2 regions of the Chengkuizengella sediminis genome follow, and region 2 is predicted to be linked to the other one. Evidence: riboswitches for the same ligand, from Rfam matches in the RefSeq annotation. Region 2 holds a riboswitch; the other holds the start of a gene.
What was found. Region 2 has a riboswitch for S-adenosylmethionine ahead of metA (homoserine O-acetyltransferase MetA). Riboswitches for the same ligand answer to the same signal wherever they lie in the genome.

Region 1 (16,808 bases), on a different contig from region 2:
CGTTAGGTGGTGCTCGTGGTCAGGCTTCGGACATTGATATACATGCCAAACACATTATCGAAACTAGGAAAAGAATGAATCAAATTATGTCGGACCGCTCAAAGGTTTCAGTGGAGGAAATGTATAACATTACGGATCGTGACCGTTTCTTTTTTCCAGAGGAAGCAAAGGAACTGGGATTGATTGACCATATTCTTGTGAAATAAGATCGAAAGCAGGAGGTGCTCGTTTGAAAATATTGATTATTGGAGGTACACGATTTATAGGGAGATATCTAGTATCTGAAGCTTTAACTAGAGGACATGAGATTACGTTATTCAATCGAGGAAATCATCATCATGAATTTGCTGACGATGTTGAGCATCTGATAGGTGATCGGGAACATCAGTTAGATGTTTTAAAAAATCGAAAGTGGGATGCTGTGATTGACACATGTGGATATGTTCCAAGAGATGTTTATCATTCCACCCAAACTTTAGCAGATCAGACAGATCATTATACTTTTATCTCTAGTATTTCAGTATATAAAGATTGGATGCCAGAAGGAATAGATGAAAAGTATGCAGTTCAAATTTTATCTAAGGAAAAAGTAGAAGAAATTACTCGAGGTACTTCAGGTTTCATTCCTGAGTATTATGGAGCATTAAAATATATGTGTGAGAAGGAAGCAGAAAATACATTAGGAAATAAGTTGCTAACGATAAGACCCGGTCTAATTGTTGGTAAATATGATTATTCGGAGCGACTACCTTACTGGGTAAATAGAGTAGATAACGGTGGAAAAGTACTAGCTCCAGGAGATCCTCATCAAAGAATTCAATTCATCGATGCAAAAGACTTAGCATCTTGGAATTTAGACATGATAGAACATAAAGAGACAGGTACATTTAATGCAACAGGTATAAATAGAAACTTAACCATGTTAGAGTTGCTTGAAACGTGTAAAGAAATAACCAAAAGTAATGCAGAATTTTATTGGGGAAGTGAGCAGTTTTTATTAGAAAACGATGTTAAACCTTGGTCAGATATGCCGTTATGGATTCCAAGTAATCACCCTTTACAGGGCGAAGAAAAACCTTGGAAAGGTGCAAATTCTTTTAATATCGATAAAGCACTAAGCAAAGGGCTTACTTTCCGCTCATTGAAAGAAACAATCGGAGACATTCATACGTGGAATCAATTAAGAGAGGTTGAAATTAGCAAGGCTGGTATAACCTTGGAAAGGGAACAACAATTATTGAAGGAATTAGCTAAATACAGTGCATGAACTCTTTAACAATTATCAAAATGATATTGACAGGATATGAATTTGTCCCTTATAAAGATTAAGTAGATTAGGTTTAAATACAAAATAGTAAGAAAGAAGCCATCTCTTTGAGATTGGCTTCTTTTAATTAGATCTTTATACTCTGCAGTCTACAACAGTATGTAAATATTTACGCTAAGTTGTTTAACTTTTCTAAGATTTTACATTATATAATCAAGGGCATCTTGAAATAGTTTAGGAAAATTTTCAGGTAAGGAGTGCCCCATACCTTCTTGTATAATTAACTTACAAGGGATATTTTGATCTTTAAGAACATCTACTATTTCCAATGCTTGGTCATAGTAAGGATCTTTGTCTCCAGTAATAATACAACCTCTATTTGTAAGTGAAGTAAAAGGGTGATACATGTTAGTCAAGTCTAATGTGCATCACCCTTTCTTTATAATGGCTTTTTTACGATTTAGGGTTTCAAAATGTGTACATGTACTAATCAACTCGTCTATACCATTACTAATTACTAACATATAATATATTAGCAAATAGATTAGGAGGTGATATGAATGAGTAGATTTGAAGTAACGGTATTAGTACATTTTATCCATTTAGTTATTGTATTAGATAGAGGTTCTAGTTTCTTCCGTCTACTGGATAGAATGACCACTGGTAACAGTACTTGATAGACTTAACTGGGAAGTTGAATGTACTGGATTCATATGCTGAGTACTTTATAGATCTATATTGGACATTGGACTTCCCTCTTTTATCATTCATTTTGTTCCATCAATAACAAGGTCTGCTCTATTTTGGGGTATATGTTTCTCAACATAAATATCTTCTGCTATCATCCAATTGCTTTCCCACATATCACATCCTGCCCATCTCTATCAAGACCTCTATCGAGGCGTGTTTCTCTCGAACAATCTACCCATATTTTAAAATCATATTTTTCTTGGAAATAAAAATCGTCCATTTGCACTGTGGTTACATTAGAGCACTGTCTTTTTAATTTGTTAGCAAATGTCTAGGAATTTAAGTCCTTCTACTAGTTGTTTAATAGGGGTATATTGACCTTTCAATGTGGTAAAATTCATATGATTCTCCTTCTATGCCTATGAATTATTCATTGATCGATATTCTTCTTCTAAAATGCTCATTAATATTGCATCATGATACAGATGATTATAATATAATCGATCTCGCTGAATACCTTCTCTTTTAAAGCCTAACTTTTCATACACATGAGCTGCACGTTTGTTAAAAGAAAAGACCTCTAGTTCAATTCGATGTAAATTTAAAATACCAAAACCATATTCTAACATCAAAGAAATAGCTTCACTTCCATAACCTTTACCTTGATTTTGTTCAACATCTATGGCGATTCGTATATTTGAGCTGCGGTTTATCGTGTCAATATCCTGTAAAGCAATATCTCCAATAACTTCATCCGTTTCTTTTAAAACAATGAGTAGAAGCACTGAGGAAGAATCTTCAGCTTTTCCTTCTATATAACTAGAAATTTGTTCTCTAGTATAACTTTTTTGAGTTCCTGTAAGTCTCCTTGTTTCTGAATTGTATAACATTTGAAAGTAGATTTCTGCATCTTCTATATCCAATGGTCTAAGATAGACTTTATTACCTTCTAAAAAACGTATTGCTTTCTTTTTTTGTGTTTCCATTGTATCTTCCTCCTATTAGAGATAATATGTTTTCAGTAATTTGTATTCAACAATATGATATTACCTCTTTTATAAAAGCAGAAAGCCAGCTAAAAAGCCAGCTTTAATAAAAATATTTCATTTTAAAATTCTTGTAATTAATTGTTTTGCATTCTCTTGATCGATATTTCTTTCATGAATGGCATTTAACAAGGAACGCCAGGATGGAAGTAAAATATACTCAAGCCCTGGTATTGTCTTTTTGTTTAGTTCAATCAAAAATTCTCCAATACGATCGATTACTTTATCTGAAGGCAATTCACTCAATAGCTTGCAGCAATCCAATTTCACACAAGCATCAATTCCAACCTTAACCGCTGCTACTAGGGCTTGGTTAGGATTGTCTTCAAATAAAGTGGCTGCACCCTCCATTCTATCAATGATTCGTTGTTCCATCTCATTGCGAATCAATAAGTACAATTTTATTTTTGATCCAAAATGATGATAAATCGCTCCAGTTGTGACATTAGCCTCTTTAGCTAATTGTGAAATATTGACCTCCTTATATTCTTTTCTTTTAAATTCTTCTATTGCAATCGTGATCAATTGTTCTTTAATCGAACCTGGTATCGGAATCCATTCTTTCATAAACAAATCATAACATAAATACTTGATAGAATAAATAGATTATGATATAACATAATTAAGTTATGTTTTTAGGAAATAATGTTAAAGGAGAGGTTGGTATGAAATTAGCTTTTTTAGTGCAACCCGTGGAAAATATGAAGGAATCACTGAAGTTTTATCGAGATCAATTAGGATTCGAAGAAGCATGGCGTGAAGGAGATCACACGATGGCACTTAAAATGCCTGATACAGATGTACAGTTAATGATTGAAGATGATGAATTGGGTTTGCCTCCTGGCGGGTTATTTTTAGTGGATAGTGTGGATCAGTTTTTTGAGGAAAATAAAGATGTCTTAACCTTTGTTAAAGAGCCAATGGATATTCCTCCGGGTAGATACGCAATATTTAATGATGTTTCAAACAATGTGATTAGAATTCTTGATTTCACGAATGATAAATAATGATATACATAAGAGGAACGCTTGCTTTCCATATGGATTGTAAGCGTTTTTTTGATTTTCAAATACCTTAGCATACTAATTATAATAAATGTACAGAAAAATTGGAGGTTTTAGGGAATGGGACAAAACAAATCATCGATGTCGAAAGAGAAACGTGCATTGTTAGATGACCTAATCAAATGCATTGAAATTCCAAGTGTCAGTACGGATAGTAAATATAAAAATGATATGTATCATTGCTGTGATTACATAAAAGCATATTTATCTAGAATCGGATTTGAACATGTTCAAAATTTAGATGGAGGAGGATATCCAGCTATTTATGCAGATTGGATGCATGCAACAGGAAAACCGACGGTGCTTATTTATGGGCATTATGATGTCCAGCCTGCAGAATCTTTAGAAGGTTGGTTATCTGATCCTTTTCATCCAGAAATTCGGGACGGGCATCTTTATGGTAGGGGGGCAACGGATAACAAAGGACAATTATTCATGCAGCTTAAGGCGCTTGAAACCCTTTTTCAGCAAAATCAACTTTTACCTGTGAATATTAAGCTAGTGATAGAGGGTGAAGAGGAGATTGGAAGTAAAACAATGCCTGAGATTATAGATAAATATAAAGCGCATTTATCAGCAGATTTATTAGTTGTTTCTGATACAGGTTCATTACAGAAGGATGCCCCAGCTATTTGCCATGGGTTAAGAGGCATGATCGGGTTTGAATTAACGGTTCAAGGTCCTAATCGAGATTTGCATTCTGGGAGTATCTATGGAGGAGTGGTTCAGAACCCGATTTATGCATTAGTTCATTTATTAAACTCGATGAAAAATGACCAAGGGTATATTACAATTCCTGAATTTTATGAAGATGTAAAACTCCTTACAGAATTAGAAAAGGATACACTTGACTCCATTTCTTTTTCTGAAGAAAAGCTTAAAGAGGATATTGATGTGACACAACTCTTTGGAGAAGATGGGTATTCTTTTTTGGAAAGAGTTTGGACCAGACCAACATTAGAAATCAATGGAATTGAAGGAGGTTACCAAGGTGAAGGAATGAAAAGTATTATTCCAGCAAAGGCAAAAGCCAAAGTAACTTGTCGTTTAGTTCCAAATCAAAAGGCAGAAGAATTAAAATCTATCATTGATAAACATATCAGAGAAAATACACCTGTAGGAGTAAAAGTAGATATAGAGTGGAATAAATGTTCAGATCCATTTTTTATTCAACCAGACCACCCTTATATTTTAAAAGCACTAAGTTCATTACAAAGTGTATTTGACAAACCGGTTCAGCTGATTCGGGGCGGGGGGACTATCGCTGCTGTTGAAATGATGAATCAAACACTTGAAATACCTGCAATATTAATTGGCTTTGGTCACTCCACATCAAATGTACATTCTATTAATGAGAATATGTCTGTTGAAAAATTTGAAAAAGCAATAGCAGCACTGAGCAACTATTACTTATCTTTAGGAAAGGATATTATTGAGACCAATGATTATATTAAATGAAATAGATTTAAAGCGATATAAACCTGAATACCTGCAATCACTATCTGAGTTTGAGTTGACTAAAGAACAAGAACAGTTTACCTCATTGCCAATGGATAGGTTAGAAGCGACACATGAGCGACATCCTATTGTTATCGTAAATAATAAAAAGCCAGTTGGTTTCTTTGTATTACATTCAAGTGACAGAGTAAAAGAGTATACGGATAATACGAATGCTATGTTACTAGCAGCATTTTCTATTAATTACTTTCAACAAGGTAGAGGATATGCATCGATAGCTATGAAGCAGTTGAAAGTTTTTGCAAATCAAGAATTTCCTGATTGTAACGAGATTGTTTTGGCAGTGAATAAAAAGAATATTGCTGCTCAAAAATTGTATGAAAAAGCGGGGTATATTGATACTGGTCGAAGAAAGATGGGGCCAATTGGAGAGCAGTTGATTTTAAGTTATTCTGTATAGTTAGGTCTGTCCATCCTAACCATATTTGATCAATTATCTAAATTTTTAAATGAAAGTGGATATCTATAAAATAGGAAGTTTAAAATTTTAATTAATTTAATGTGATTGGATGTTCAGGAGGAGTTTTAATGTCCTCCTAAACATATGTGGTGAACCAATTCATTCCGTAGGTTCAAGCATCTTACGATTATCTCTTACATGTCTGAATTTGGACAAGTTTTTGTAAATTTCTACGCGTGCGCGATTAATCCCGCCAATAGGTTGATGTTCCAATAATACATGACCTGGTGAAAAGGACATATCCTCAGCTAACTCATCTCTTTCTTTCGTTCGGAAGGTTTGCTGGGGTATTTTTATAGTTGCTACTTTTATAAAAGGAGAATCTGTTTCCTTCCACTCGACACCTGCATCTTCAACTGGCATTTGAAGAGGATCTTTTTGAAGTTGAATCATAAAATCAAAGCTGGCCTCGTGTTCTCTGAGATGGTTTTCAATATTATCTGTTAAATATGTATTCGTCAACTCATTTGGTAAAGAACTTTTATATGTTGATGTTGGGATAATAGAGTATTTAACAACATTATTTTCACCAAACAAATAGGGGGTTGTGCTCCAATAACGAATATCTAAAGGGGAAGTATGATTTTTCTTTCCTTTGTTAAGTTCTTTGATAATATGCCCTTTGCCAGTTAACATGAAATTTAGTAACAATACGAGAGGGTTCCATTTAATCGCATAGTAAACCGCATCATGAAATAACTTTGCTGTCCCAAGTGGCATGGTTGGATGACTCATTAAAACAAAATCTTGCGTTTGTTTTTCCTCTTTAAGATACTTTTCTCCATCCACATCCACTAATTTAATGGCAAAACCACGAAAATCTTTCTTTTTATCTGGTTGTGGTGTTCCACTAGCATTGGAGATTCTGACCCATGCGGAATAAGTTTTTTCTTTTTGAAAAAGGCCAACTTTAAGTTCTTCAGGAAGATTTGATGAAATTTCAAATTCAGCTTTTAATAAGGCGAGATGTTTAGGATGAGCATCTCTTTTTGTATTTCCTTTTTCATAACTTTTTTCCATTTTTCCTTGTAATAAAGCTTGCATTGATTGTATTACTGATGCTTCATCAGCAGGAATAGATTCAAACTTTGTTGGTGAATATGTATTTTTCATAACTTGACTCCTTATATTTGAAATAAGTTTATTATGACTGAATTATTTTTTTGTTAGTTATTAATAACTATTATATAGATTTTATTTTATATGACATTTGTTTTATTTTCAATCTTTTTTTGGGAGCAGAGTATAGTCATGCATAATAATTGTATTTTATTCCACATATTATTTGTATGTTATAAAAATAATATGCTAAAAAGATTTACCTCTTATATACTCACGTCCTTTTTTGATAATGTTATAATAAAATTAAAGCAGGAAGAATATACCTTTAGTTTAATTTATCAAGATTAGTAGCTTAGTGGAGGTGAAAGATATGAACAAAAATGAAGAATTGATCCATAAGCTTTACACAAGTTTTCAAAATAAAGATTTTAAAGCGATTCGATCATGTTACCACGATGAAGCAATATTTGCAGATCATGCATTTCCTAATTTAAAGGGAAAAGAGCCCAGTGCAATGTGGCAAATGTTGTTTGGGAATAATGATCAAGTCAAAATCACCTTTGACAGCGTGCAAGCAGATGACTCAAAAGGGCAAGCTAGATGGATTGCCAAATATCCCTTTTCACAAACAGGTAGAAACGTAATAAACGTTATTAAAGCTTCCTTTGAGTTTAAAGATGGGAAAATCATTCAACATGTGGATGATTTTGATTTTAATAAATGGTCACGTATGGCTTTTGGCCCGATAGGGTTTTTAATAGGATGGACTCCATTTTTTAAAAAGAAAATACAGAAAACAGCGGGTGAGAGACTAGTTAAATACATAGAAAAACACTCTGAGTATCAAAACTAGATTAAAAATCCGCTACTTTATTCAGTAGCGGATGAATTTTATATTAGATATCTTCACTAGGTTGAAGAATAGCTGGTTCTCCAGGGTGATATGGATATTTAATTCCAGCCCCTGTGTTAAGCAACACGACCTTCTCATCTTCCTTAATCCAGTTTTGTTCTTTTAATTTTTTAGCTGCAGCGAGATTAGCAGCTCCTTCCGGACATACGAATAATCCTTCTATCGAAGCGATTTCTTCCTGACATTTTACAATCGTCTCATCATCAATGGCTATAGCACATCCATCTGTTTCATAAATAGACTCTAAAACTAAGAAGTCACCAATTGCCTTCGGAACGTTAATACCGAATGCTAACGTATCTGCATCTTCCCACATGACGGATTCTTTTTTATTTTCTTCCCAAGCCTTTACGATAGGTGCACATCCTGTAGCTTGAACTGCAACAAGTCGAGGCATTTTTTCACCGATCCAACCGATTTCTTTAAGTTCTTTCAATCCTTTGTAAATACCGATAATTCCTACGCCACCACCAGTTGGATAAAGAATTACATCAGGTACTTCCCAACCGAGTTGTTCTGCGATTTCTAATCCCATTGTTTTTTTACCTTCAATACGATATGGCTCCTTTAAAGTGGAAGCATCGTAGAAACTATTTTTTTGAACTGCTCTCCCTACAATTTTACCTGCATCACTGATTAGTCCATCAACTAAATATAGCTTTGCACCTGCAATGGAAGTTTCACTTCTTGTGATTTTTGGTGCTTTAATAGGCATAACAATGTTAGCTTCAATACCAGCTCTAGCTGCATATAAAGACCAGGCTCCGCCTGCATTTCCATTTGTAGGCATAGCTAGTGATTTCACACCTAGTTCCTTTGCTTTGGATATTCCTACTGCAGCTCCACGAGCTTTGAAACAGCCTGAAGGAATCGTTCCTTCATCTTTTAATAACAGGTTCGGTATACCTACCTTTTCTCCTAAATTTTTAAGAGGAATCAAAGGGGTCATTCCCTCACCAAGTGAGACTATATTTTCATCTGACTTCACTGGAAGAAGCTCACGATAACGCCATAGGCTTGGCTCTCTTGTAAGTAAATCTGCCTTACGCCACTGTGTTTTCAGCTTTTGTAGATCATACTTTACAAGCAAAGGAGTTCCACATTCACATAATTGATTGACTTCATCAACACTATATGTTTTATTACATTTGGGACATTCCAAATGAGAGACAAAACTAGATGGTTTACGTTTAGACATTATTTTCTCCCCCTAACGATATGAAAGTATATATTAAAAATGAATATCCAGAATATTCTTTATTCATCATAAATGATATTTGATGATTACAAAAATAGTTTATTATTATACTTAAAATAAGTATTGTTTATGGGTGAAGATCAATACAGTTATACGAATTGAATTTCATTCTATATTGGGTGAAATTTTGTAACCTTATAGATCGAGATGCGTATTGATTATAAATACTTATTTTTAGGTAGTGAATGAAAAGACCTTGCTTAGATTAGAAAAAGATTATTTTTAAGGAGTGAGATTCATGCGAAAGGTCATGATTGATGGGATTGTAAAACCACTAGTTCATGGTGGAATCATATTATTTATTACGTTTATTATCGTATTATCTGTTGGTGAAATCCATTCAATAGGAAATATTACTTTTAAAGTTGCTATTATACTTATAATACTGGCTATTCTTACATCTGGGACAGCTGTAAGTGGAGATCGTATGAGGGCCAATTTTGCCTATGAAAGCAGGGAAGAAAAGAAATCGAGAATGAGATGGTCAAAAAACTTATTGTTGATGTCAATTCCTAGTTTTGTCGTATGGATCATTACTTAATTAACCCATTCTGATATATTACCTCTTGCGGAAGTAATGCTTCAAAGTCACCATATATTTCATGAAGTAAATAAAGGAGCAGTAAGGGCGCACATTAGCTACTTATTGTGAAGGAAATGATTATCAATAAATAAATATTTATATAGAAGTTCCAGCAACAATAAAGAGTCTCAGTTATGTGGCTCTTTTTGTGTCACACGTTTGCAACTGTATAGTGAGAGGGTAATAACACCTATTTATTTCACATATCCGCATTCGTACAATCAAAAAGATATTAAATAACATAATATAATATCAAACCCATAGGGGCAACCTCTAATAATGGTTTTTTGTACGAATGTCTAGGGATAGCAGTTCAAGAAAATGGATTAGATGGTTCATAAGATAGAATGAAAGATATAAATGAAGAAGAGGGACCCTATGGGTTTAAAAAATAAATGAAGGAAGACATACAAACTTTCCCGTTTTAGATAATAACCCAAGTGCTGGAATTTGTTGCATCCAGAAGGCATTTATGCGATGATGATGGTTTTGAAATTTTACAAATTAAAAAGTCTGTAAATGAGAAGAGGAATACAATGATAGAAGCTAACAAAGCAAAGCAAACATTAGAAGAAATGTTAAAAGAAGCAAATGTGAAATTTAATGAACCTGATTGCATTCAAATATGGGAAGTTTTTAAAAAATTTTCAAAAATCAAAGTAAATTGTTCTGACGATGCTATGTTATTTCAATGTGGGGTTTATGATTTTACAAGAGAAGAACTATTTAGTTTAGGATATGTAAGACAATTCATATTTGAAGTAGATGGTGAGTATGATTATATGGAGCAATTAGAAATAACAATTTACTTTAAACCCAATAAAGAGTTAGAACAATTTGAAAGAGATCTGTGGACATATGATTGTAATTCTAAAAAAGAGTTCTTTAGTTTAGTTGAAAATATGAAGGAATTTTATATTCCAATTGAAAAATATACTCCGATGAAATTTGAAATTGAACAAGAAGAAGTTTAGATTTTTAAGCACTTATTGTAGTGCTTTTTATTTTGAACAAAACCAACAACATAGATAAATAAACAGCTAAATCCATGAAATGGATGAATTAACAACATATATAATCTTTCAAACATGTGATGATGAATAGTATAATGAGAGGAACATAAAGATGAACCTCTAAGGGAGATATAATTAAAAAAGTTTTGTAGCTTTTGAATTAAGATAAAGGTAGGTGTGAAAGTGAAAATATTTCATACAGCGGATTGGCATTTAGGTAAGCTGGTGCAAGGTGTGTATATGACCGAGGATCAACGCTATGTATTAGATCAGTTTATAGAGGCGATCAAACAAGAACAACCAGACGCAGTCATTATTGCGGGAGATTTGTATGATCGAGCGGTACCTCCAACGGAAGCGATAGATTTATTAGATGAAGTGCTCCAAACGATTGTGATCGAATGCAATACTCCAGTCATTGCAGTAGCTGGAAACCATGATAGTCCAGGAAGGCTGCAGTTTGGAAGTCGAATCATGAAAGCCTCAGGTTATTACATAGTCGGAGAGTTCACAGATGATTTTGAACCTGTCATACTGAACGATGGATTTGGAGAAGTTCACTTCCATCTCGTTCCTTATGCAGAACCAGGGAAAGTTAGACATGTTTTACAAAACGATGAAATTCGTACATATGATGAAGCGATGAGAGAAACAGTAGAACGAATTCAAGAGAACATAGATCCAAATGCACGTCATATCTTTGTAGGTCATGCGTTTGTCACACCATATGGTGAAAAAACCGCAAATACAAGTGATTCAGAACGTCCTCTCTCCATGGGAGGGACGGAATATGTTAGTGCAGAATATTTTTCACCGTTCCATTACACTGCTTTAGGTCATTTGCATCAAGCCCATTATGTGAAAAATGAAACCGTTAGATATGCAGGATCTCCATTAAAATATTCTATATCAGAAGAAAACCATAATAAGATTTTCTACGTTGTTGAATTGGATGGAGATGGGCAAACAAATATCGAAAAAAGGAAATTAACGCCTAAGAGAGATATGTATACGATCGAAGGGAATTTAGAAGAAATTGAACAAATGGAGAAAAATGAGGACTATGTTTTTGTTCGTCTGTTAGATGAAACCCCAGTATTATCTCCTATGGAACGTGTTCGCAGCGTTTTTCCAAATGCAATGCATGTAGAGCGTAAATTAACGGTAACTCAAATAACTGACAATGAAGAACAGGTCGTTGAAAGATCCAAAATGGATGAAATCTCTCTTTTTAAAGCTTTTTACAAAGAGGTAAGAGGAATGGAAGTCACTGGAGAGACAGAGAAACAATTTACCAACGTTTTGCAGGAAATGTTGCAAGTAGAAGGTGAGCGAAGATGAGACCGATAAAAATTAAAATGACTGCATTTGGTCCGTATAAACAAACGGAAACCATTGATTTCACACAGTTGCAGGAACATCGCTTATTTGTGATTTCAGGGAAAACAGGTGCGGGAAAAACTTCTATTTTTGATGCGATTTGTTTTGCTTTATTTGGTGAAGCGAGTGGTCAGGATCGTAACGATTCAAAAATGCTGCGAAGTCAATTTGCAGATGATGAGTTGTTTACATCCGTTGAGTTGGTATTTGAGCTAAAAAAGCATACCTATCGTATATTCCGTCAGCTTCCTCACGTGAAATCAGGTAATAAAAGTGCAACAGGAGAGCGGTATGAGTTTTTTGAAACCACAGGTGGAATGGAAAAACCGATGTGTGAACGTTTTATTGTATCTCAAGTCAATGAAAAAGCACTTCAATTATTAGGTATAAACAAAGAACAGTTTAATCAGATTGTGATGCTCCCGCAGGGAGAATTCCGCAAGTTGTTAACTTCAGATACGGAAAATAAAGAAGAGATTTTACGTCGAATTTTCAAAACAGGATTATATAAAAATGTAGAAAATATACTCAATGAGAAGCGAAAACAATCTCAATCTCTTTTTGAACAGCAAATTAAAGAGAGAGGCATCTACATTAATAGCTTAAAAACAGCATTACCTATGAGGGACAACACACAACTGACTGAAGTTTTTGGGCAAGAGTTATATAATACATTTCAAATTTTAGATGCACTTGAGCAAGAGATTTCTTTTTATAAAGAACAATCGAGCAAAAATGAATTCAAACTTCAACAACAAACAAAAAAACTGCAAGATCTGACGGCTCAATATCATCATGCAGAAGCGATTAATCAACGATTTGATACACTCGAACAAAAAAGAATACATAAAGAAACTTTAGAAAGTCAGTTACCTCAAATGGCTTCAATGAAAAAGAAGCTAGAGCAAGCAGAAAAAACGGATCGAATCGAACTCATTGAACAAAATCGAATGGAAGCTAAAAAAGATTTTCTCTCTAAAAATGATGCAATGGAAAAAGTCAAAAACAGAAAGATTCAATCAGATGAAAAGATGAAAAATGCGATGACAGCCTATCAAATTGAGGAGCAAAAACAACCTGAACTAGATCATATCACAAAGCAGTTGGAACATCTTGGGCAATGGCTGCCAGTGGTAAAAGATTTAAATCAGAAGCAAACTCAAATCAAGGAACTTGAACAGAAAAGAGAACGATTACAACAAACTTTCAAAACTATTGAACAGCAAATACAAACCAAACAAACAGAGAAAAACAAAACCCAGAATGAAGTTAAAGTTTTTGAGGAACAGCTGCGTTCATTACCAGAAAAACAGGAGAAATTAGCAGAAAAACGAGAACAATCGATCGTATTTACCGAATATATGAAATTGAAGCTAGCCGTAGTTGAAATGAAAAAAGAAGCCGCATCTAATAAATTGAACTTTGAACAAAAACAAAACGATTACACGCAATTAGAAAAACGTTGGATTGAAGGACAGGCTAGTATCCTGGCTTCTCAATTACATGATGGGGAGATATGTCCTGTTTGTGGTAGTAAGGAACATCCTTTGAAAACCAATAGCTCTAAAGAGATTCCATCAAAACAAGATTTAGACATGTCTAGAAAAGTGAAGGAACAAACTCAAGATGAATTCCGTAAAGTTGAAGCAAAATTAGAGAACTCCCTTTTACAAATCGAAGAAAAGGAAAAAGCAGTCATTCAGTATGGTTTTCTCTTAGAACATATAAACGAAGAGTATAATCAATTTGTTCAGGTCGGGAAAAAACTAAAAAAAGAAGTAGATTTGTTAAAAGATAAACAAAACAGGTTGGATCAGCTGAAACCAATGTTGGAACAGTTGAATTTAGTACTAGATCAAAAAACTCTGGATAAAGATAAAAACATAGCAGAGCTAAACGAACTTAATACGAAATATTCTACTGAAAAAGCATTGTTGGAGCAAAGCGTTGTGAATATACCAGAGGAAGTTCGATCTCTTGTGAAATTGGAAGAAAGAATTGGACAAACACAAAAGCACAAAGCGAATTTAGAACATCGATGGAAAGCCGTACAAGAACAGCTTGAACAAACGAAAATACAACAATCAGAAGTGAGAGTGCTTTTCATAACTACAGAAAAACAGGTGCTAGAAACGAAAGATAAACTAGATAAAGCAAATATGCAGTTTTCCCAAAGCTTAGAAGAAGCGGGCTTTTCTCAAGAATTAGATTATCAGAGTGCAAAAATGACAAAGGAGAACCGTCAACAACTTACACAACAAATAGAAGAGTGGAAATCTAACCTGTCATTAGTAACCAAGCAGATAGAAGAATTAAAGAAAGAATTAAAAGATAAAAAACAGTTTGATTTAAATGAGATACAGAACGAATTAGACCAATTAAAAAAACAGGTTGAACACATTAGAGAACAATTTTATGAAGTACATAACTACGCTGAACGAGCGGAAGAAGGAAAACAGAACATTTTGTCAGTGAGTGAGAAAGTGCAGGAAGCTGAGGAGCGATATCAGTTAATTAAAGATTTATATGACGTAATACGAGGGGATAATGCAAAGCGAATTTCTTTTGAGCGTTATTTACAGATCGAGTTTTTAGAACAAATCATTCAGATGGCAAATCAAAGGCTGCAAAAGTTATCTAACGGTCAATTTCAATTGTTGCGTAGTGATCGATTGGAAAAGAGAGGAAGACAAAGTGGTCTTGGATTAGATGTATATGATCACTACACAGGACAGTTACGTGATGTAAAAACGATGTCTGGTGGGGAAAAGTTTAATGCTTCTCTTTGTTTAGCACTAGGCATGGCAGATGTGATTCAGTCATATGAAGGTGGCATCTCGATTGAAACGATGTTTATTGATGAAGGGTTCGGTTCATTAGATGAGGAATCATTAACAAAAGCGATAGATACATTGATAGATTTACAAAAATCAGGACGGATGATCGGCGTGATTTCACATGTGCAAGAATTAAAACAGTCGATCCCAGCTGTTTTAGACGTCAAAAAAACAAAAGAAGGAATCAGCAGTACAACTTTTGAAGTGAGATGAATTTCTTATAAATGAGATCTAAATTATGAAATGTAAGATTTGACACCATATGATAGACATGTTAAAATCATTTTCATACTTTAATTAAGTAACTTAAAACTTCATAATACAACTGCTCTTATCAAGAGAGGTGGAGGGATGTGCCCTATGAAACCCGGCAACCGTCAATGATGAATTGAAATGGTGCCAATTCGCACAAAGTGTAAACTTTGGAAGATGAGAGAAAGGTAAATCATAGATTAGTGAACCTTTCTGCTCATGTAGAAAGGTTTTTTGCTATCAAAATTTAGGCTGGTGAAACATCATGATTAAATTATCGAAAGTAACAAAAACATATGAGACTGGAGACAGTACTGTCACAGCTGTTCAAAAAGTAGATTTGAATATTGCTGCTGGAGAAATATTCGGAATTATTGGCTATAGTGGAGCCGGTAAAAGCACATTGATCCGTTTGCTGAATGGATTGGAAACTCCAACCCACGGAACCATTACTGTTGCTGAAAGAAATATGACACAAATTAGTGGGCGAGAATTAAGAAAAGCACGTCAAGAGATCGGCATGATTTTTCAACATTTTAATATATTGTGGTCACGAACGGTTCAGGAGAACATTTCATTTCCGCTTGAAATTGCCGGTTTTCCTAAAAAAGAGCGTTTGAAAATAGTAAACGAACTGATCAAAATTGTTGGATTAGAAGGAAGGGAGAAAGCTTATCCTTCACAACTAAGCGGTGGTCAAAAGCAGCGGGTTGGTATAGCTAGAGCATTGGCGAACAAGCCAAAAGTACTGTTATGTGATGAGGCTACGTCTGCATTAGACCCACAAACGACAGATTCTATTTTGGATCTTTTAGTAGATATCAATCAAAAGTTAGGATTAACCATCGTGTTAATTACGCATGAAATGCACGTCATACGTAAAATATGTCACCGAGTTGCAGTGATGGAAGATGGACAGGTTGTAGAGGAAGGAAATGTGTTTGAAGTATTTCAAAATCCTCAGCAATCCATGACAAAGAGATTTGTGAATCAAGTCATTGAACCCGAATCTTCTAACGAAATGATAGAAAACTTACTAGCTCTACATCCAAAAGGAAAAGTCGTTCAATTGACCTTCGTAGGGGATACAGCTGAAATGCCTCTGATTACGAATGTGATCAGAAAATTTGATGTAAGTTTTAATATATTACAAGGAAAAGTTTCTCAAACACATGGAGGAGCAGTAGGAACTATGTTTGTACATGTGGATGGGAAAACCCAAGAAGTAGAACAGGCGATAGGATACATTCGTCAGCAAAAGGTAAAGGCGGAGGTGTTGATTCATGAAGGAATTACTGCCTAATGTAGAGTGGGATAAAATGTGGGAAGCTACAGTGGAAACCATTTATATGACAGCTATCTCAGTAGTGGCTACATTTGTTCTTGGGATCATTTTAGGTATACTATTGTTCTTAACCTCGAAAGGGAATATTTATGAAAATAAAATCATTCATGCTTTTGTGGC
Region 2 (16,808 bases):
AAGCATATTTTTCGAATTTGCCCATGCACTGACTTTCTCAATATCTGTCACCATCATTAAAGGGTTTGTTGGCGTTTCGATTAAAACCGCTTTCGTATGTGGAGTTACAAGTTTTTCCATATCATCAATATCATTAGTGTCTACATAACTTGAGGTAACACCAAATCGTGACATCGTTTGCTCTAACAATCTATATGTCCCACCGTAAAGATCTAATGAAACAATTAAATGGTCACCTTGTGAAAATAAAGCAAATATAGTCTGTAAAGCAGCCATTCCTGAGCTGCATGCAAATCCAGCATCTCCATTTTCTAAGTCTGCTATGGCATCTTCTAATATGGCACGTGTAGGACTTTTAGTTCTAGCATAATCAAATCCAGTACTTTCCCCAAGCTTTGGATGTCTAAAAGCAGTTGCATGATAGATCGGATAATTGACAGCCCCCGTTTTAGGATCAGCTTGTGAACCTATTTGGGCTAAGCGGCTTTCTATTCTCATTACTATGTCCTCCTTTAAATAACCCAGTCAAATGTTGTTTCTTGATATACATAATAGTTCAACCAATTGGAAAACAGCAAACTTCCATGCGCTCTCCAAGTATTATAAGGCTTATTAGTAGGGTCATCCATTGGGTAATAATTTTTAGGAACAGCACATTCCATTCCTTTATTTATGTCTCTGTCGTATTCCCATTTTAAAGTCTCTGCATCGTACTCAGCATGACCTGTAACAAAAATTTGTTTCCCATCTTTTGTTCCTACAATATATACCCCTGCCTCTTCTGACTCAGATAATATTTCCAGATTTTCATGTTTTTCAATGTCTTCTCTTCGTATTTCTGTATGTCTTGATTGTGGAGCATTAAATAATTCATCAAAACCTCTAAATAATTTCACATTTTTCACATTCAATTGATGTTGAAATACTCCGAATATTTTTTCGTTTAATAAATACTTCGGAATATCATAATGATGGAATAAACCTGCTTGTGAAGCCCAACAAATGTGTAGTGTTGAAGTAACTTGTGCTTTGGACCATTCCATAATATCCTTTAATTCTTCCCAATAATTCACATCTTCAAAGTCTAAAGTTTCAACAGGTGCCCCGGTAATAATCATCCCATCAAAACGCAAATGCCTAACTTCTTCAAACGTTTTATAAAATTGTTTTAAATGTTCTTGCGATGTGTTTTTACTTGCATGTGTTTTAGGATGAATCAAGGTAAATTCTACTTGTAAAGGGGTATTACTTAACAACCGCAAGATTTGTGTTTCTGTCGTTTCCTTCGTAGGCATTAAATTTAACATAATCACCTTCAATGGACGAATGTCCTGATGGAACGCTCTGGACTCATCCATTACGAATATATTCTCATTATTTAATATTTCTTTAGCAGGGAGATGATCTGGAATCTTAACGGGCATCTCAACTTCACTCCTTTATTTTGAAAGTATCAAATCACAAAACTCATCAGATTAGTAGAAAAAAACCTTTCTCAACTAATCACTGAGAAAGGTTTTTTATATCATTATACAATGATATCCTCTCTCATCTCCCAGAAGCTGCGCTTCTGCAAGAATTAGCACCGTGCAAAATTCATTGAAAATTGCCGGTTGCCGGGTTTCATCGGGCTAGTCCCTCCACCTGCTCTTGATAAGAGTTTCACGATTATTTAATTATTATTACTTTAATTGAAAAAAGAATTTGAGTCAAGAAGAAAAAAAATAAATATAATGTATTAAAATGTGTTAAATTTAATTTATTTAAAATTTTGTTTATGCTATTGTTCATTATGGGGCAATTTACAATATATATTGATGAATTTAGGTGATAACATAATGAAACATTCACAAATTGAAAATGTTCTCTTAACTGTAATTAAATACATTAAAGATTATAAAAAAGAAGAAGTTCAAGATTTATTTGATGAGCTACAACCTTATGATATTGCTGAACTGTACAAAGCTCTGCCAGTTAAACATAGATTGAAATTTATTTTATGTTTATCACCAAAACAACTAGCAGTATTAATACAAGAGCTGGAAAGTGACCTACAGTTAGATATTTTACATGCTTTAGGGATTGAAAAATCATCACAAGTTATGGATTTAATGGAAAACGATGATCTTGCAGATTTATTAAATCAATTATCAGACGAAAAAATGGAAGAGTTTTTGTCTTCGATGCAAAAAGAAGAATCCAAAACGGTTCAAAATTTGATGCAATACCCACCTGAAACTGCAGGTGGAATGATGACGAATCGTTATGTATGGATTCGCAGTTATTATTCTGTACGTGAAGCCATAGATAAAATAAAAGCATTTGCTCAAATTGCTGAAAATATTTACTACCTTTACGTATTAGATGAAGAAAAAAAGTTAGTTGGTGTTGTTTCATACAGAGATTTATTGCTAGCTGATATTCAAGACACGATAAAAGATATCATGTATAACCGAGTCATCTCTGTGCCTGTTACAATGGATCAGGAACATGTCGCTACGATCATTGAAAGGTATGACTTTATAGCGGTTCCTGTAGTGGACGAAGAACACAGGCTCGCGGGTATCATTACCGTTGATGATGTTATTGATGTAATGATAACAGAAGCCAATGAAGATATCCAAAAATTATCTGCAAGTAGTAAATCAATTGATTTTAATACAGGTGTACTATCAGCCTCACTTCGCCGCCTTCCGTGGTTAGTTCTTTTATTATTTGTTGGATTATTGTCAGGTGGAGTAATTTCAAATTTTGAAACAACATTAAAAAGTGTAGTTGCATTGACCTTTTTTATGCCTATGATTGCTGGTATGACTGGTAATACAGGTACGCAGTCTTTAGCCATTGCTGTTCGAGGTCTCGTAACTCAACACTTAGATAAAACATCATTTTTCAAATTGTTATTTCGAGAAATTGGTGTTGGTTTTATCATTGGTACTGTATGTGGACTACTAATTTCAGTAATCTCCTTTGTTTGGCAAGGAAATGCAGTGCTTAGTTTCGTCATTGGCGTTTCATTATTTTTAACATTGATTATTGGTACATTAGCAGGTACAATTATCCCACTAATTTTATATCAGTTTAAAGTAGACCCAGCAATCGCTTCTGGACCACTCATTACAACGTTAAATGATATTTTTTCATTGACAGTTTATTTCGGTCTAGCTACCCTATTCATAAGTTATTTCTAGAGAAGATATTAATCTTATTTCATCAGTTGATTTTTGTATAACCATTCATCAAAATGTTGAACATCAATTTGTTCTTCAACCCAATCAAGAGGAAAAGTGGTTGTTCGTTCAAATTGTTTAGTTAAATTTATAATTTCTTCACCATATTGTTCAACCTTTGTTGTTGCATATCCAGGGATTTGTAACAACTCTTCCTTTGTTTTTGGAATAAATGTGCTCAACATTTTTAATACTCGGTTAGAAGAAATAATATAAGGAGGTTTATTTAGTTTTTCAGATTCCTCCCTTCTCCATCTTCTCAACATCTCAAACAAGTCTGGGTTTGTCATCTGCTCACTATAATAAAACAAACTTTGTGTTCGCTTGTTTTTTGGAGATAAAGCCTTAGACTGGTTAAAATGATCAAAAAATAACGGAAGATAACCTTGCCCAATACATTGTTTAAATTCTAAACGTAATTGCAAAACAATTGCTTCAAAGTCTTTCTTTTCAATGTTCAAATCCTTTATAACCTCTCCATCTTCACTAATTACCTTCCAATTTAATTGCCAAGATGAATCTAATGCAAATAAATTTACTTGTGTAGTGCTTTTTTTGTTTTTTTCTGTTTCCTTCTTTAACGTATTCAAATAAATGAGTTCCTTTTTCATAATTTTTGCACTTCCTTAATTAATTTTGTTGTTCTTAACCCTTTTATACAAAAAAACACCTCTCTTACATATTCGTAAAAGAGGTGCTTCCTCATATTTTATTCTTTTTTTGTTAATAACATCTTACAAAATTCACCTGTTTTCATCAATAGGACTTAATTATTATTTATTTCAATTGAAATAAAGGGTCATTTTCTTTACTATTAAAACCATGTGGAAAATAATGATAATTCATTTTCTAAACAATGAAACCTTTGAAGGAGGATTATATGAAACTTTTAATATTAGTACATGTGTTATCGGCTGTAATAGGTGTTGGACCAATTTTTTTCATCCATATATTATTAAGAAAAAAACAATCTGTTGAAGATATACGTTTTTCTATGAAAATAGCAAAAAAATTACTGCTTTTCCCTAAGATTGGGGGGTTAACTGCAGTTTTAACTGGAGTCTTAATTATACTTTTAAATGATTATGGCTCCTTCTTTCAATTATGGTTAGTTGGTTCCTTAGTTTTATATATCATCGCTCAAGTTATTTTATTAGGTTTTATAGCCCCAAGAATGAAAAAAATAGCTTTATGGTTATTTGATCCAAAAAATAAAAGCGAAACGGATTTACCTTTAGAAATTATAACATTACGAAATCAAGTAAACTCATTGTTTTACATTAGTACTACACTGATATTATTCATTTTTGTATTAATGATACTTAAACCTTTTGTATTTGTATAATATGTTGTAATATAAAAGAACATATATACAGCAAAAGAGGTGATCCCATGTCTGATATTTCATTTGATTTTCTATCAGATAGCACTGAAGAAACATCAACACGTTTTGTTACATTTGTTGGGGAACAAAGCTTAAAGCGATATGATTTAGCTATTACAACAACAGGAAGGTTTTACGGAAAAAAAATAGTTGCAGATTTACAATCAGGTAAAACCGCAATTCTTGGTCCTGATGATTTAGAAGAAGAAGGTTATTTAGAGCATGTATATCAATTAAATGAAGAAGAAGGTATAGAACTACGTGCCTTTTTAGACCTTATCGTAGGTGTAGTTCATTTTTCTGACCTATAATCCAATTTATTTTATATAAGTTGGGTGGAAAATAAATCTATATTTTTTTATTTCCAAGTTAATATTTACGCATAGAACAAACCTCCCAGGGAAAAATAATGTGACAATACGATCACATCTTTCCTAGGAGGTTTTTTCATGAATAACAAACCATTTCAAAAAGAAAGAAAAAGAAAATTTACAGATCTAAAAACAGTAGAATCTCAGCGCAATGATTTAACCGCTGAAGAATTTCCAGAAGGGGCTTATGGTATGGATTTATTAAGTGAATCCTTAGGGAAAAGCTCTCCTTGGAGAGAAGACCAACGACCGGCTAACTCATTCACTTATGAAAATCGTGAATTACATGAGGGGCTTCCACGACAGGACCCACCTGGTCATGCCACTCATGACAAATAACCCACAAAAGTGAACAAAATTCGATGATGCATAGTCCGAATACTTTTGCGGGGTCCTAATCTAATAAAATCAATAATATTTAAACTGCGAACTTTCTAATTAGAGATTTAAATTCAAATTCCTTTAATTTATGAATAAGTTTCTCTTGATTAATCACATAAGTACAGTCATCTAAGTCGCATAGGAATTCAACATCAGTATGAATTGTTGCCAGTTCCTTTGATAAATAAATTAATTCTTTATTTTCTAACAATCTTTCTTGTAACTTACCTTTTACTTGAACTATGTTTTCAAACAATTGATCGATATTTTCAAACTCATCAATTAATTTGATTGCGGTTTTAGGACCTACTTTAGGACATCCGGGTATATTATCTGATGCGTCTCCCATTAAACCTTTCATTTCAATAATTTGATATGGATAAGATACACCTGTTTCTTCTTTAAAATTATCCATTCCAATTGTTAAGTAATTGCCAAATCCTTTTTTCATTAGTGTTACTTTCGTTTTTTCATTGATTAATTGTAAAGTATCTTTATCCCCTGTTAATACATTTACCTCTATCCCTTGAGCTGAGTAATGTTTGGCAATAGATCCGATCATGTCATCTGCTTCATAACCAACCTTCCCCATACAAGGAATTTCAAATGCTTCTACCAATTCCCAGAGCTTATCAAATTGTGGGATGAGTTCATCTGGTGGAGCACCTCGGTTTGCTTTATAATTTGAATACATTTCGTTACGAAATGTTTTTTCTCCCATATCAAAAGCACAGATCACATGGGTAGGTTCAAATCGCTCAATGGCATCAAGCATATATCTAGTAAACTGATATATACCATTCGTATAAAGACCTTGAGAGTTTTTCATATAGTTTCCAGTGACTGCTGTAGCGTAAAATCCTCTAAATAATAATGCAAAACTATCAATAATTAAAATAGAATTTTCTTGATCTTCTATATGATTATTTCCTGTCATTTTTTTCTCCTTTAATTTGTGGTAGATTTAATTATAAACTATTTCCACAATAAAAAGGTATTTCCTTTTGGAAAATTGAACAAGTAACATTTTATTCACATAAACAAAGCTCCTCCTCTATGGAAGAAGCTTTGTGAGTAGAACCATTGGAAAATTCAAATCTGACTGTTTTAGTAATTTATATAGTACTATTTTAAACCCCATAAAGCAGGAACATTTGGCGGCTCCCAACCTATTTGTGAGGTATGAGCTTGAATACAATAATAGGTGTTCCCATTATAGGTTACCTCATCATTTGCACTGTAATTAACCCCAGCTTCCCATGGCTCAGCACCCGATGGATCACCTTCATCTGTAGTGGCTTGAATGGACACCGCTTCTGACTCGTTCCCTGCTGAATCCTTTGCTGTCACACTAAAAGTATACGTTGTTTCAGCACTTAATCCATTGATGGTTGTCGTTGTATTTGTTACCTCTACACTACCTAAATCATATGTGATCGTGTATCCTGTTACACCCACATTATCTGTTGAAGCATCCCAAGCTAAACTTACACTGTTTGAACTTTTTCCTGTGATTTGGAGATTGCTTGGAATGCTTGGTGCTTCATTATCTACTTCGCCTCCCCCACCATCACAAGTACTAATATATTTCCACACACCCCATTCATCGCTTTGATCAGGAAATTCTCCTACTGTCCACCATTTAGACTCGTAAACCTTCCCATTGTAGGTTACTCTCATACCACCAGCATATTCTGTATTCTCATCCCAAGCTGGGTAAGGGCAACTGTTTGGTGATTCCGTTGTGACCTGTATCGACGTTTCATCTGATATGTTACCAGCTGCATCCTTTGCTGTAACTGTAAAAGTATACGTTGTATCCGCGGTTAATCCGTTAATACTTACGGAAGTTTCCGTTACTTCTACAGTGCCTAAATCATATGAAACAGTATAACCTGTTACCCCTTCATTATCTGTGGAAGCTGACCAGCTTAGGTCAACACTTGTAAAAGTTTTTGCAGTTACCTGTAGATTTGTAGGTATAGTTGGCGGAGTAGTATCGTTAGACTGCTCCGTTGTTTCTGTTATTGCATTACTTTGGACGGAGACATTACCTGCAGCATCTTTTGCTTTTACCGTAAAAGTATAAGATGTATTAGGAGCAAGACCGCTAATGGTTGCATTTAAACTACCTACATTTATTGACTGATTACCATAGGTTACAATGTATCCCGTTACTCCTACATTATCTGTTGAAGCATCCCAAACTAGACTTATACTACTTGATGTTTTACTTGTTACTCTAAGGTTACTTGGTACAGTAGGTGCTTCGTTATCAGGTACTCCACCACTATCTAAATCACTTGTTAACTTGTTTAATAATACCTTGTTCCGATCCCCACTAAACTCCCAGAACATGGCTCCACCTAGTCCATTTGATTTTATAAAATCTGTTTTATAACCGAAAGACTCCACATCATCATAGGTAATAAAGTTACCATTGGAAGCGTTATATAAGAAAGGCACTTTGGCCACGTCGTTCCAGTAACGAACATAACCATTTTTATTGATATAGTTGTCTTCTAAATCAGTATAGTCCCAAACCCCATTCTCCCAAGTTCCATCATTTGCAGCAGAACAGCTTTGATATTCTCCGTTATTATCTGATGAACAACTACTCCAGCCTCGCCCATAAAATGGTGTTCCTATTACGATTTTTTGTGCGGGTACTCCAGCATTTATATGACCTTGAACACCTGCTTCAATATTAAATTCAGCAGCGTTTGGCACATTTGAACTGGCTGCTGCTGGGTCAAAATACAATGGTGAGTTATGGGCACTAATAGTTTGCCATCCTCCATTAAAGTCATAAGTCATGATATTAATCCAATCTACAACATTTGCTATCTTATCAAGCTCTGTATTTTGAGCATAAGTTGGTCCTGCTCCTGAAGCGATGGTGAGGGAATAATATTTGCCATCTTCAGCTCCTGCAATATTTAGTTTTTCACGTACTTCTTGTAATAATAATGTATAGTTTTGTTTATCTTCTGGACGAGTACTATTCCCTGGTAAACCACCACTAACCGGATATTCCCAATCTAAATCGACACCATCAAATTGATACTTTCTTAGAAAATCCACTGCCGAATTAGCAAAATTCTCTCGAGTTATTTGACTAGCTGCAGCATCAGAAAAACGATTAGACCAAGTCCATCCACCAACAGAAATCATCGTTTTCAAATGAGGATTTTGCTCTTTTAATAGATTTAGCTGTTTGATGTTTCCTTTAATCGGTTCATCCCAAGTATCTCCAGGGTTACTTTTTTGAACATCAATCCATGGATCCCCTAACACGATAGAACCGTTCGGTACATCTATCGTTCCATTTTCATCCTGACAAGTCCAAGTAGTAGGATTAGGACCTGTTGGGTCAGGATTGCCATGTCTTCCATCCCAGCAAATATCAGCAAACGCATAGTTAATATGGGTTACCTTTGAAACGTCCATGTCCCAAACTTGATAGTCACGCCCATAGGCACCCCAAGAAGGATAATAACCCACAATTTTATAATTGGAGTTTGCCTCTACCTTTTCATAATTAAAAACATGGAATTGTAACAAAGAAAATAATAGTGAAATGATGAATAGCATAACAAATGATCTTTTAATAGACTTTCTTTTCAAAGTCATATTATCATTCCTCCTAGTATTAGTAATATAGAAAGTATAAAGTTTCTACGTAGAAGTCTACATATTTAATTATATAAACACATCTAAATTCATGGAAGGTCTAACATTATACGATGAGGGGTAACTTTCTCTAAAAATAATTTCACTTCATCAAGTAGAATAATAGTTTCAATCATTTTAAAGGATGAAATAATTATTCATTTGTATAGTGATCCTATTAGAATTGGGATATTAATATTGGATGGGTTGAGGAAATAGAAAGAGTGCCTTCTATTTAAAGACACTCTTTTCAGCCGTAAACTTTTAAATCATGTCAGTATTGGTATCATTTACATCATTTAATAATATTGAGATTTTGTTGCTACCTCTTGCATTATATTCTCATTTCAGCCCCCATAATGCAGGCACGTTTGGTGGCTCCCACCCTGCTAGAGAAGTATGAGATTGTATACACACGTACGTTTGACCACCATAGGTTACTTCGTCATTCACATTGTAACTGATACCCGCTTCCCAAGGTTGTGTTCCTGTTGAGGCATCTGTTGTTGCTTCTATATCTGTTCCTGATGAAACATTACCGGCCGCGTCTTTTGCTGTTACTGTAAATGTGTAAGATGTATTTGCTGATAGTCCACTGATGGTTGCACTTGTACCCGTTACATCCATACTTCCTGAACCATAACTTACGGTATATCCTGTCACTCCTACATTATCCGTTGAAGCACTCCAACTTAAGCTAATACTAGAGGTAGATTGACCCGTCACTTGTAAATTCGTTGGGGTACTTGGGGCAATCTCATCCGTTGGATCGGAAATATCGGTTGTTACTGTGATCGCATTACTTGAAGAGGATTCGTTTCCTGCTGCATCTTTTGCTGTTACCGTAAACGTGTAGGTTGTGTCTGCTGAAAGACCATTGATCGTCGTACTTGTGCTGGTCACATTCATACTTCCTGAACCGTAATTTACGGTATACCCGGTCACTCCTACATTATCTGTGGATGCATCCCATACCAAGCTAACACTATTCGATGTTTTACTTGTAGATTGAAGATTTCCAGGTATCGTCGGAGCCTGTGTATCTTGTTCTACTGTATCATCTAAGCTCCACAATGCGGGCACATATGGCGGTTGCCAGTTTGCTAGAGAGGTATGAGCTGTTATACAGACGTACGTTTGACCACCGTAGGTTACTAGATCGCCCACTTGGTAACTAACACCCACTTCCCAAGATTGTGCACCCATTGAGGCATCTGTAGTTGCTTGGATAGAAGTCCCTTGTGACATATTCCCTGCCGCATCTTTTGCTGTTACCGTAAACGTGTAGGTTGTGTCTGCAGATAATCCACTAATGGTCGTATTTGTGTCAGTGACATCCATACTTCCTGAACCGTAATCTACGGTATATCCTGTCACTCCTACATTATCTGTGGAGGCATTCCAGCTTAAACTAACACTTGAAGAAGACTTATCTGTCACTTGTAGGTTTGTTGGGGCTGTTGGCGTTTCGGTATCAGGTCCATCTGTGGTTACCGTTACCGCATTACTTGAAGAGGACACATTCCCTACCGCGTCTTTTGCTGTTACCGTGAATGTGTAAGATGTATTTTCTGAGAGTCCTGTAACTGTCGTACTTGTGTCAGTGACATCCATACTTCCTGAACCGTAATTTACGGTATATTCTGTCACTCCTACATTATCTGTGGAGGCATTCCATGCTAATGTAACACTTGTCGAGGTTATGTTTGTAGTCATTAAGTTGCTCGGAGTGCTTGGTGCTTCTGTATCTTCTTCAACTACAAAGCTATCCAAGTATGCTCGATGACTGCTTGAAAATTCAAAGTTGTTAAACTGATCCCAATTAATTGACCACGTCATTAATCCTCGCATTCCAGGAAAACCTTCTGGATTTTGAAGAGTGTACTGCCCACCAAAAGACTCACCTTTCATCAAATAATCTAAGGCTTTGTGCACTTCAGACACAGATGTAAAACCATTTCCAGCATTAACATTAGCCGGTAACCCGATAAGTACCTGATCTGGACGAAGTGCCAGGAAATAGTTATCTGTATTTCCCGCAACCGGAAATCCAGTTAGTACCATCTCTGCCATGGCCACATGAAAGTCAGCATTCCCCATGTTGTAATATACATTATCTAATCCTGGGATAGGACCTGAGTTGTAATGTTGAACTTGTAACCAATCTAAGATATCACGAAGTCCTTGAATAACAGGAAGGTAAACACCTGCACGGTCATCACTCCCTCCACTGCCACCATAAAATGTATATCCTAATTGTACGAAGAAAGTTTCTGGTGCCATCGTTATCATGAAAGAATCCCCGAAATAATCATGCAGCTCACGTACTGCCGATATCAAATTTGAAACAACAGGTGTTGTTGGATTGTTAATATCTGTATCACCTGGATCCAAATGTAGAGACTGACCCTCGAAGTCAATATCTAAACCATTAAATCCATAGGTAGAGATGATGTCTTTCATTGAACTAATAAAATTATCACGCGCTTGATCAGTTGCTAACTGTACCTGCCCGTTCGCTCCTCCAATCGAGATGATTATTTTCTTTCCCTGACTCTGTAAATAAGCAACGTCATCAATGAAGTCTGAATCGGTATAATTGTACGGTGTAAACCCTATCGTTCCATCTTGTGCACCATTTGTAGGTTCTGCAAAAGCTACATTAATGACATCAAAATCTGGTGAAATATCAGATAATCTTATAAACCCTGAACCGTTATCAAAGTTATGCCAATAACCAACTATTATTTTATCTCGAACAGAAGGAGTGTCTGTGGTTGATACCTGCAATTCATTACTTGACATGGATACATTTCCTACTACGTCTCTTGCTTTGACAGAAAACGTATAAGTGTTGTTTGGCATTAGACTACTAATTGTTGCAGTTGTTCCAATTACGTTTGCAGCCATAGAAGCACCATTATATATGTCGTAACCTGTTACCCCTACATTATCTGTAGAAGCATTCCATTCTAATGTAATACTTGTATCGGTAATGTTCGTAGCCATTAAATTACTTGGTATACTTGGTGCTTCTGCATCAATCATTTCCTCATCCGTTGTCACATTCACAGCATTACTTGGATCCGAAACATTCCCAGCCATGTCTTTTGCCATAACAGTGAAGGTATAAGAGGTGTCAGGTATTAACCCCTGAACTGTTGCATTCGTACTTGATACCGATTGTACCAGATCATTATTATTGATATAAATGTTATAACCTGCTATGCCAACATTATCCATAGATGCATCCCATGAAAGTGAGACGCTTTTATCTGTAACAGCCGTTACAGTTAGATTCATCGGTGATGTAGGTGCTTCTAAATCACCAGTATCTGTTTTCACAGATACAATATCACTTGTCATAGAAAAATTACCAGCCGCATCCTTTGCCTTCACTGTAAAAGTATACGTTTGATTTGGATTCAAATCCAAAATTGTTGCATTCGTGTCCGTTACCGTTGCTACAAGCTCCGAACCTTTTAGTACATCATACGCCGTGACCCCCATGTTATCACTAGAAGCACTCCAAGATAGAGAAACACTATTTTCTGATACATCTGTCACCACTAGATTTGTCGGTGGAGTAGGTGATTGGGTATCCGTCGGATCAATTTCTGTCCACAATGTCGGTACATTACCTGGTTGCCAGCCATCTAAAGAGGTATGATCCGATATACATTCGAATAATTTTCCATTGTAAGTAACCTTATCTCCGACAGTATAAATCGTGTTCACTTCCCATTCTGGAAAAACAGGGGCTGGGTCAGTTGTCACAATAACAGCATTACTTTCATCTGATAGTTTTCCAACCGCATCTTTTGCTTTTACGGTGAAGGTATAGGTCGTGTTATCTACCAATCCTGTAAATTCAATAGAGGTTTCAATTTCATTCACCTCAATGCTGTTTAGCCCATTTGAAATAACATAATGTGTTAATTCCACATCGTCTGTAGAAGATTCCCATGCAAGGTATACGCTATTTTGCGTTTTACCAGTGACTATTAGATTAGTAGGTATTGTAGGTGGTTCAAGGTCTTCTGGTCTCGGATTCGTTGTAACACTGATTGGATTGCTAAAAGTAGAAACATTACTATTTTCATCCTTTGCCTTTATCGTAAAAGTGTATGAAGTTTCTTCTATCAATCTTGTAATCTCAATATTTGTTCCAGTGACACTTCCTGCAAAAGTAGATCCGTTATATACATCATATCCTACAACACCTATGTTATCGGTAGCCGCATTCCATGAAAGAGTAATACTGTTATGAGTTTTAGATAACACGACAACATTTTCAGGTGCTGATGGTGCTTCATTATCTGCTTGTGATGGGATTGGTTTACCGTAAAGTTCTTCAGCGATCACATCCACCATTTTCGTCCCAGTACAATTGTATTTTGAACTCGTCCTACAATCTCCACTGAATTCCCAAAACATCGCACCTCCCAATCCTTGTTGCCGGACATATTCCGTCTTGTAACCGATGGATTCCTCATCATCGTAACTAATAAATACACCTAAATCTGCATTAAACAAATATGGAACCTTGGCGTAATCGTTCCAATAGCGGACATAGCCATTTTGATTCACAAAATCCGCTGCGATGTCTCCATAATCAAATACACCTGTAAAACCCCATTGCTGGCTATCCCATGTTCCTACTGGAACTCTTAAACCATCTGCACTTTCCGTACATTCCTGAAACAACCCATAGTTATCTGTATTGCAGTTTTTCCAGCTTCTAGCATATATCGGCATACCAAGCACCAATTTATCCATTGGGACACCATGTTGTTTATATAACTGAACACCATAATCGATATAAAATCCATATGTTGCTTCATTAGGATCATCGTAATAAGGATCGTTTGGATCAGGATAAAGAGGCGAGTTAAAAGATGTATTTGCCTCCCAACTACCGCCGTGGTAATCATAGGTCATGATGTTTATAAAATCTACGATGTTTGCTATTTTATCCAGTTCCGTGTTTTCTGCATATACGGGGTTTGCTCCAGAAGCAATCGTTAACAAATAATGTTGACCATCTTCTACCCCTGCTTCATCTAGTGCATCCCGAATATCCTGAAGAAGCAAAGTAAAGTTGGTTTTATCCTCAGGTCTAGCACTATTTCCTGGGATCGCCTCCACTACAGGGTACTCCCAATCTAGGTCTACACCATCAAACCCGTACTCACGTATAAAATCAACACTAGATTCAGCGAATCTTTGACGGGTAACCGGGTCTGCCGCCATATCAGAAAATCGATTTGACCATGTCCACCCTCCAACTGAAATCAATGTTTTTACATGGGGATATTTATCCTTTAAATCACGCATTTGTTTGAAATTTCCACATTTGGCTTCACTCATACATTCTTCAAACGTCACTCCGGTCATTTCTCCACCGTAGGTCGTTTGAACATCTGCCCATGGCTCGCCAAGTACGATGGATCCATCCGGAACGTTTCCACTTTGCAGAGGTACTCCAGAATCCGTACATGACCATGTTTGTTGATTCGGGTTCCCCGGATCTTGTGAGGGATTCCCATGAATACCACCCCAACAAATATCCGCAAATGCATAATTGATATGTGTAACTTTATTTCCATCAATATCTTCCATCCTATAATCTCGGTCATAAATGCCCCATGAAGGAAAATATCCGACAATGCGAAAAGTTTCATCTTCCTCTTGAATCAGTTGCTCATTTTCGAGGGCAACTACCTCAGTTTGTTGTATCACCTGAGAGGGTAGTAACATTATTATAATTAAGAAAATGATTCCATATTTTGATAGTCTAGTTTTTAGTCCTACATTTAGACTCATCAATATCTCACCTTTCTATTAATAATGATAGAAAAATAGTTTACATCGCTTACAATACTTTAACTTAATAGAGTGAATTTCTAATTTCTCTAGGACGCATACACCATATTAAGCACATCCTTGAGCCAATAATATAGGAGTGCCTTCAGTTATTGAAAAATCAGTTAACTGAAGGCACCCTGTGAAATAATAATTCTATTTTACAAAAGTTCCTATCGGAGCATCTAAAGAGGTGCCGAATACTTCATTAGTGGTAGCTTTTGTTGAAACATTGAATTTGTAAAACTTATAAATTCTTATGTTATAATAAAGAACCTTTAAAGTAACTCTATTATTTCAGCCCCCATAATGCAGGCACGTTTGGTGGCTCCCACCCTGCTAGAGAAGTATGAGATTGTATACACACGTACGTTTGACCACCGTAGGTTACTTCGTCATTCACATTGTAACTGATACCCGCTTCCCAAGGTTGTGTTCCTGTTGAGGCATCTGTTGTTGCTTCTATATCTGTTCCTGATGAAACATTACCGGCCGCGTCTTTTGCTGTTACTGTAAATGTGTAAGATGTATTTGCTGATAGTCCACTGATGGTTGCACTTGTACCCGTTACATCCATACTTCCTGAACCATAACTTACGGTATATCCTGTCACTCCTACATTATCCGTTGAAGCACTCCAACTTAAGCTAATACTAGAGGTAGATTGACCCGTCACTTGTAAATTCGTTGGGGTACTTGGGGCAATCTCATCCGTTGGATCGGAAATATCGGTTGTTACTGTGATCGCATTACTTGAAGAGGATTCGTTTCCTGCTGCATCTTTTGCTGTTACCGTAAACGTGTAGGTTGTGTCTGCTGAAAGACCATTGATCGTCGTACTTGTGCTGGTCACATTCATACTTCCTGAACCGTAATTTACGGTATACCCGGTCACTCCTACATTATCTGTGGATGCATCCCATACCAAGCTAACACTATTCGATGTTTTACTTGTAGATTGAAGATTTCCAGGTATCGTCGGAGCCTGTGTATCTTGTTCTACTGTATCATCTAAGCTCCACAATGCGGGCACATATGGCGGTTGCCAGTTTGCTAGAGAGGTATGAGCTGTTATACAGACGTACGTTTGACCACCGTAGGTTACTAGATCGCCCACTTGGTAACTAACACCCACTTCCCAAGGTTGTGCACCCATTGAGGCATCTGTAGTTGCTTGGATAGAAGTCCCTTGTGACATATTCCCTGCCGCATCTTTTGCTGTTACCGTAAACGTGTAGGTTGTGTCTGCAGATAGTCCACTAATGGTCGTATTTGTGTCAGTGACATCCATACTTCCTGAACCGTAATCTACGGTATATCCTGTCACTCCTATATTATCTGTGGAGGCATTCCAGCTTAAACTAACACTTGAAGAAGACTTATCTGTCACTTGTAGGTTTGTTGGGGCTGTTGGCGATTCGGTATCAGGTCCATCTGTGGTTACCGTTACCGCATTACTTGAAGAGGACACATTCCCTGCCGCGTCTTTTGCTGTCACCATGAATGTGTAAGATGAATTTTCTGAGAGTCCTGTAACTGTCGTACTTGTGTCAGTGACATCCATACTTCCTGAACCGTAATTTACGGTATATCCTGTCACTCCTATATTATCTGTGGAGGCATTCCAGCTTAAACTGACACTTGAAGAAGACGTATTTGTCACTTGTAGGTTGCTTGGCGCTGCTGGCGATTCGGTATCAGGTCCATCTGTGGTTACCGTTACCGCATTACTTGAAGAGGACACATTCCCTGCTGCGTCTTTTGCTATTACCGTGAATGTGTAGGTTGAGCCTGCGGATAGTCCACTAATGGTCGTACTTGTGCTGGTCACGTTCACACTGCCTGAACCGTAATTTACGGTATATCCTGTCACTCCTACATTATCTGTGGAGGCATTCCATGCTA

Region 1: linked by a shared signal. The riboswitch ahead of EPK97_RS11040 (methionine ABC transporter ATP-binding protein) and the one ahead of metA (homoserine O-acetyltransferase MetA) in region 2 are both predicted to bind S-adenosylmethionine.

Annotation. Positions count from the first base shown of each region.
Region 1 covers NZ_SIJC01000004.1:411,496-428,303, reverse strand. Annotated here, with positions in the region: gene EPK97_RS11120 (ATP-dependent Clp protease proteolytic subunit) at 1-206, shown strand, start outside; gene EPK97_RS11115 (SDR family oxidoreductase) at 230-1,267, shown strand; gene EPK97_RS11110 (hypothetical protein) at 1,468-1,683, opposite strand; partial or broken gene EPK97_RS11105 (uridine kinase) at 2,035-2,210, opposite strand; gene EPK97_RS11100 (GNAT family N-acetyltransferase) at 2,377-2,943, opposite strand; gene EPK97_RS11095 (TetR/AcrR family transcriptional regulator) at 3,061-3,570, opposite strand; gene EPK97_RS11090 (VOC family protein) at 3,669-4,010, shown strand; gene EPK97_RS11085 (dipeptidase) at 4,128-5,525, shown strand; gene EPK97_RS11080 (GNAT family N-acetyltransferase) at 5,509-5,985, shown strand; gene EPK97_RS11075 (catalase family protein) at 6,145-7,158, opposite strand; gene EPK97_RS11070 (nuclear transport factor 2 family protein) at 7,478-7,960, shown strand; gene EPK97_RS11065 (threonine synthase) at 8,004-9,218, opposite strand; gene EPK97_RS11060 (DUF5316 family protein) at 9,517-9,819, shown strand; gene EPK97_RS11055 (hypothetical protein) at 10,398-10,835, shown strand; gene EPK97_RS11050 (exonuclease SbcCD subunit D C-terminal domain-containing protein) at 11,058-12,215, shown strand; gene EPK97_RS11045 (AAA family ATPase) at 12,212-15,304, shown strand; SAM riboswitch class I at 15,420-15,527, shown strand; gene EPK97_RS11040 (methionine ABC transporter ATP-binding protein) at 15,609-16,646, shown strand; gene EPK97_RS11035 (methionine ABC transporter permease) at 16,627-16,808, shown strand, end outside.
Region 2 covers NZ_SIJC01000006.1:177,433-194,240, reverse strand. Annotated here, with positions in the region: gene EPK97_RS13870 (aminotransferase class I/II-fold pyridoxal phosphate-dependent enzyme) at 1-498, opposite strand, end outside; gene metA (homoserine O-acetyltransferase MetA) at 513-1,424, opposite strand; SAM riboswitch class I at 1,546-1,660, opposite strand; gene mgtE (magnesium transporter) at 1,839-3,191, shown strand; gene EPK97_RS13855 (HRDC domain-containing protein) at 3,206-3,841, opposite strand; gene EPK97_RS13850 (DUF2269 family protein) at 4,111-4,575, shown strand; gene EPK97_RS13845 (DUF3055 domain-containing protein) at 4,623-4,925, shown strand; gene EPK97_RS13840 (hypothetical protein) at 5,064-5,324, shown strand; gene EPK97_RS13835 (5'-3' exonuclease) at 5,404-6,303, opposite strand; gene EPK97_RS13830 (glycosyl hydrolase family 18 protein) at 6,492-8,999, opposite strand; gene EPK97_RS21940 (fibronectin type III domain-containing protein) at 9,381-14,864, opposite strand; gene EPK97_RS21935 (glycosyl hydrolase family 18 protein) at 15,196-16,808, opposite strand, start outside.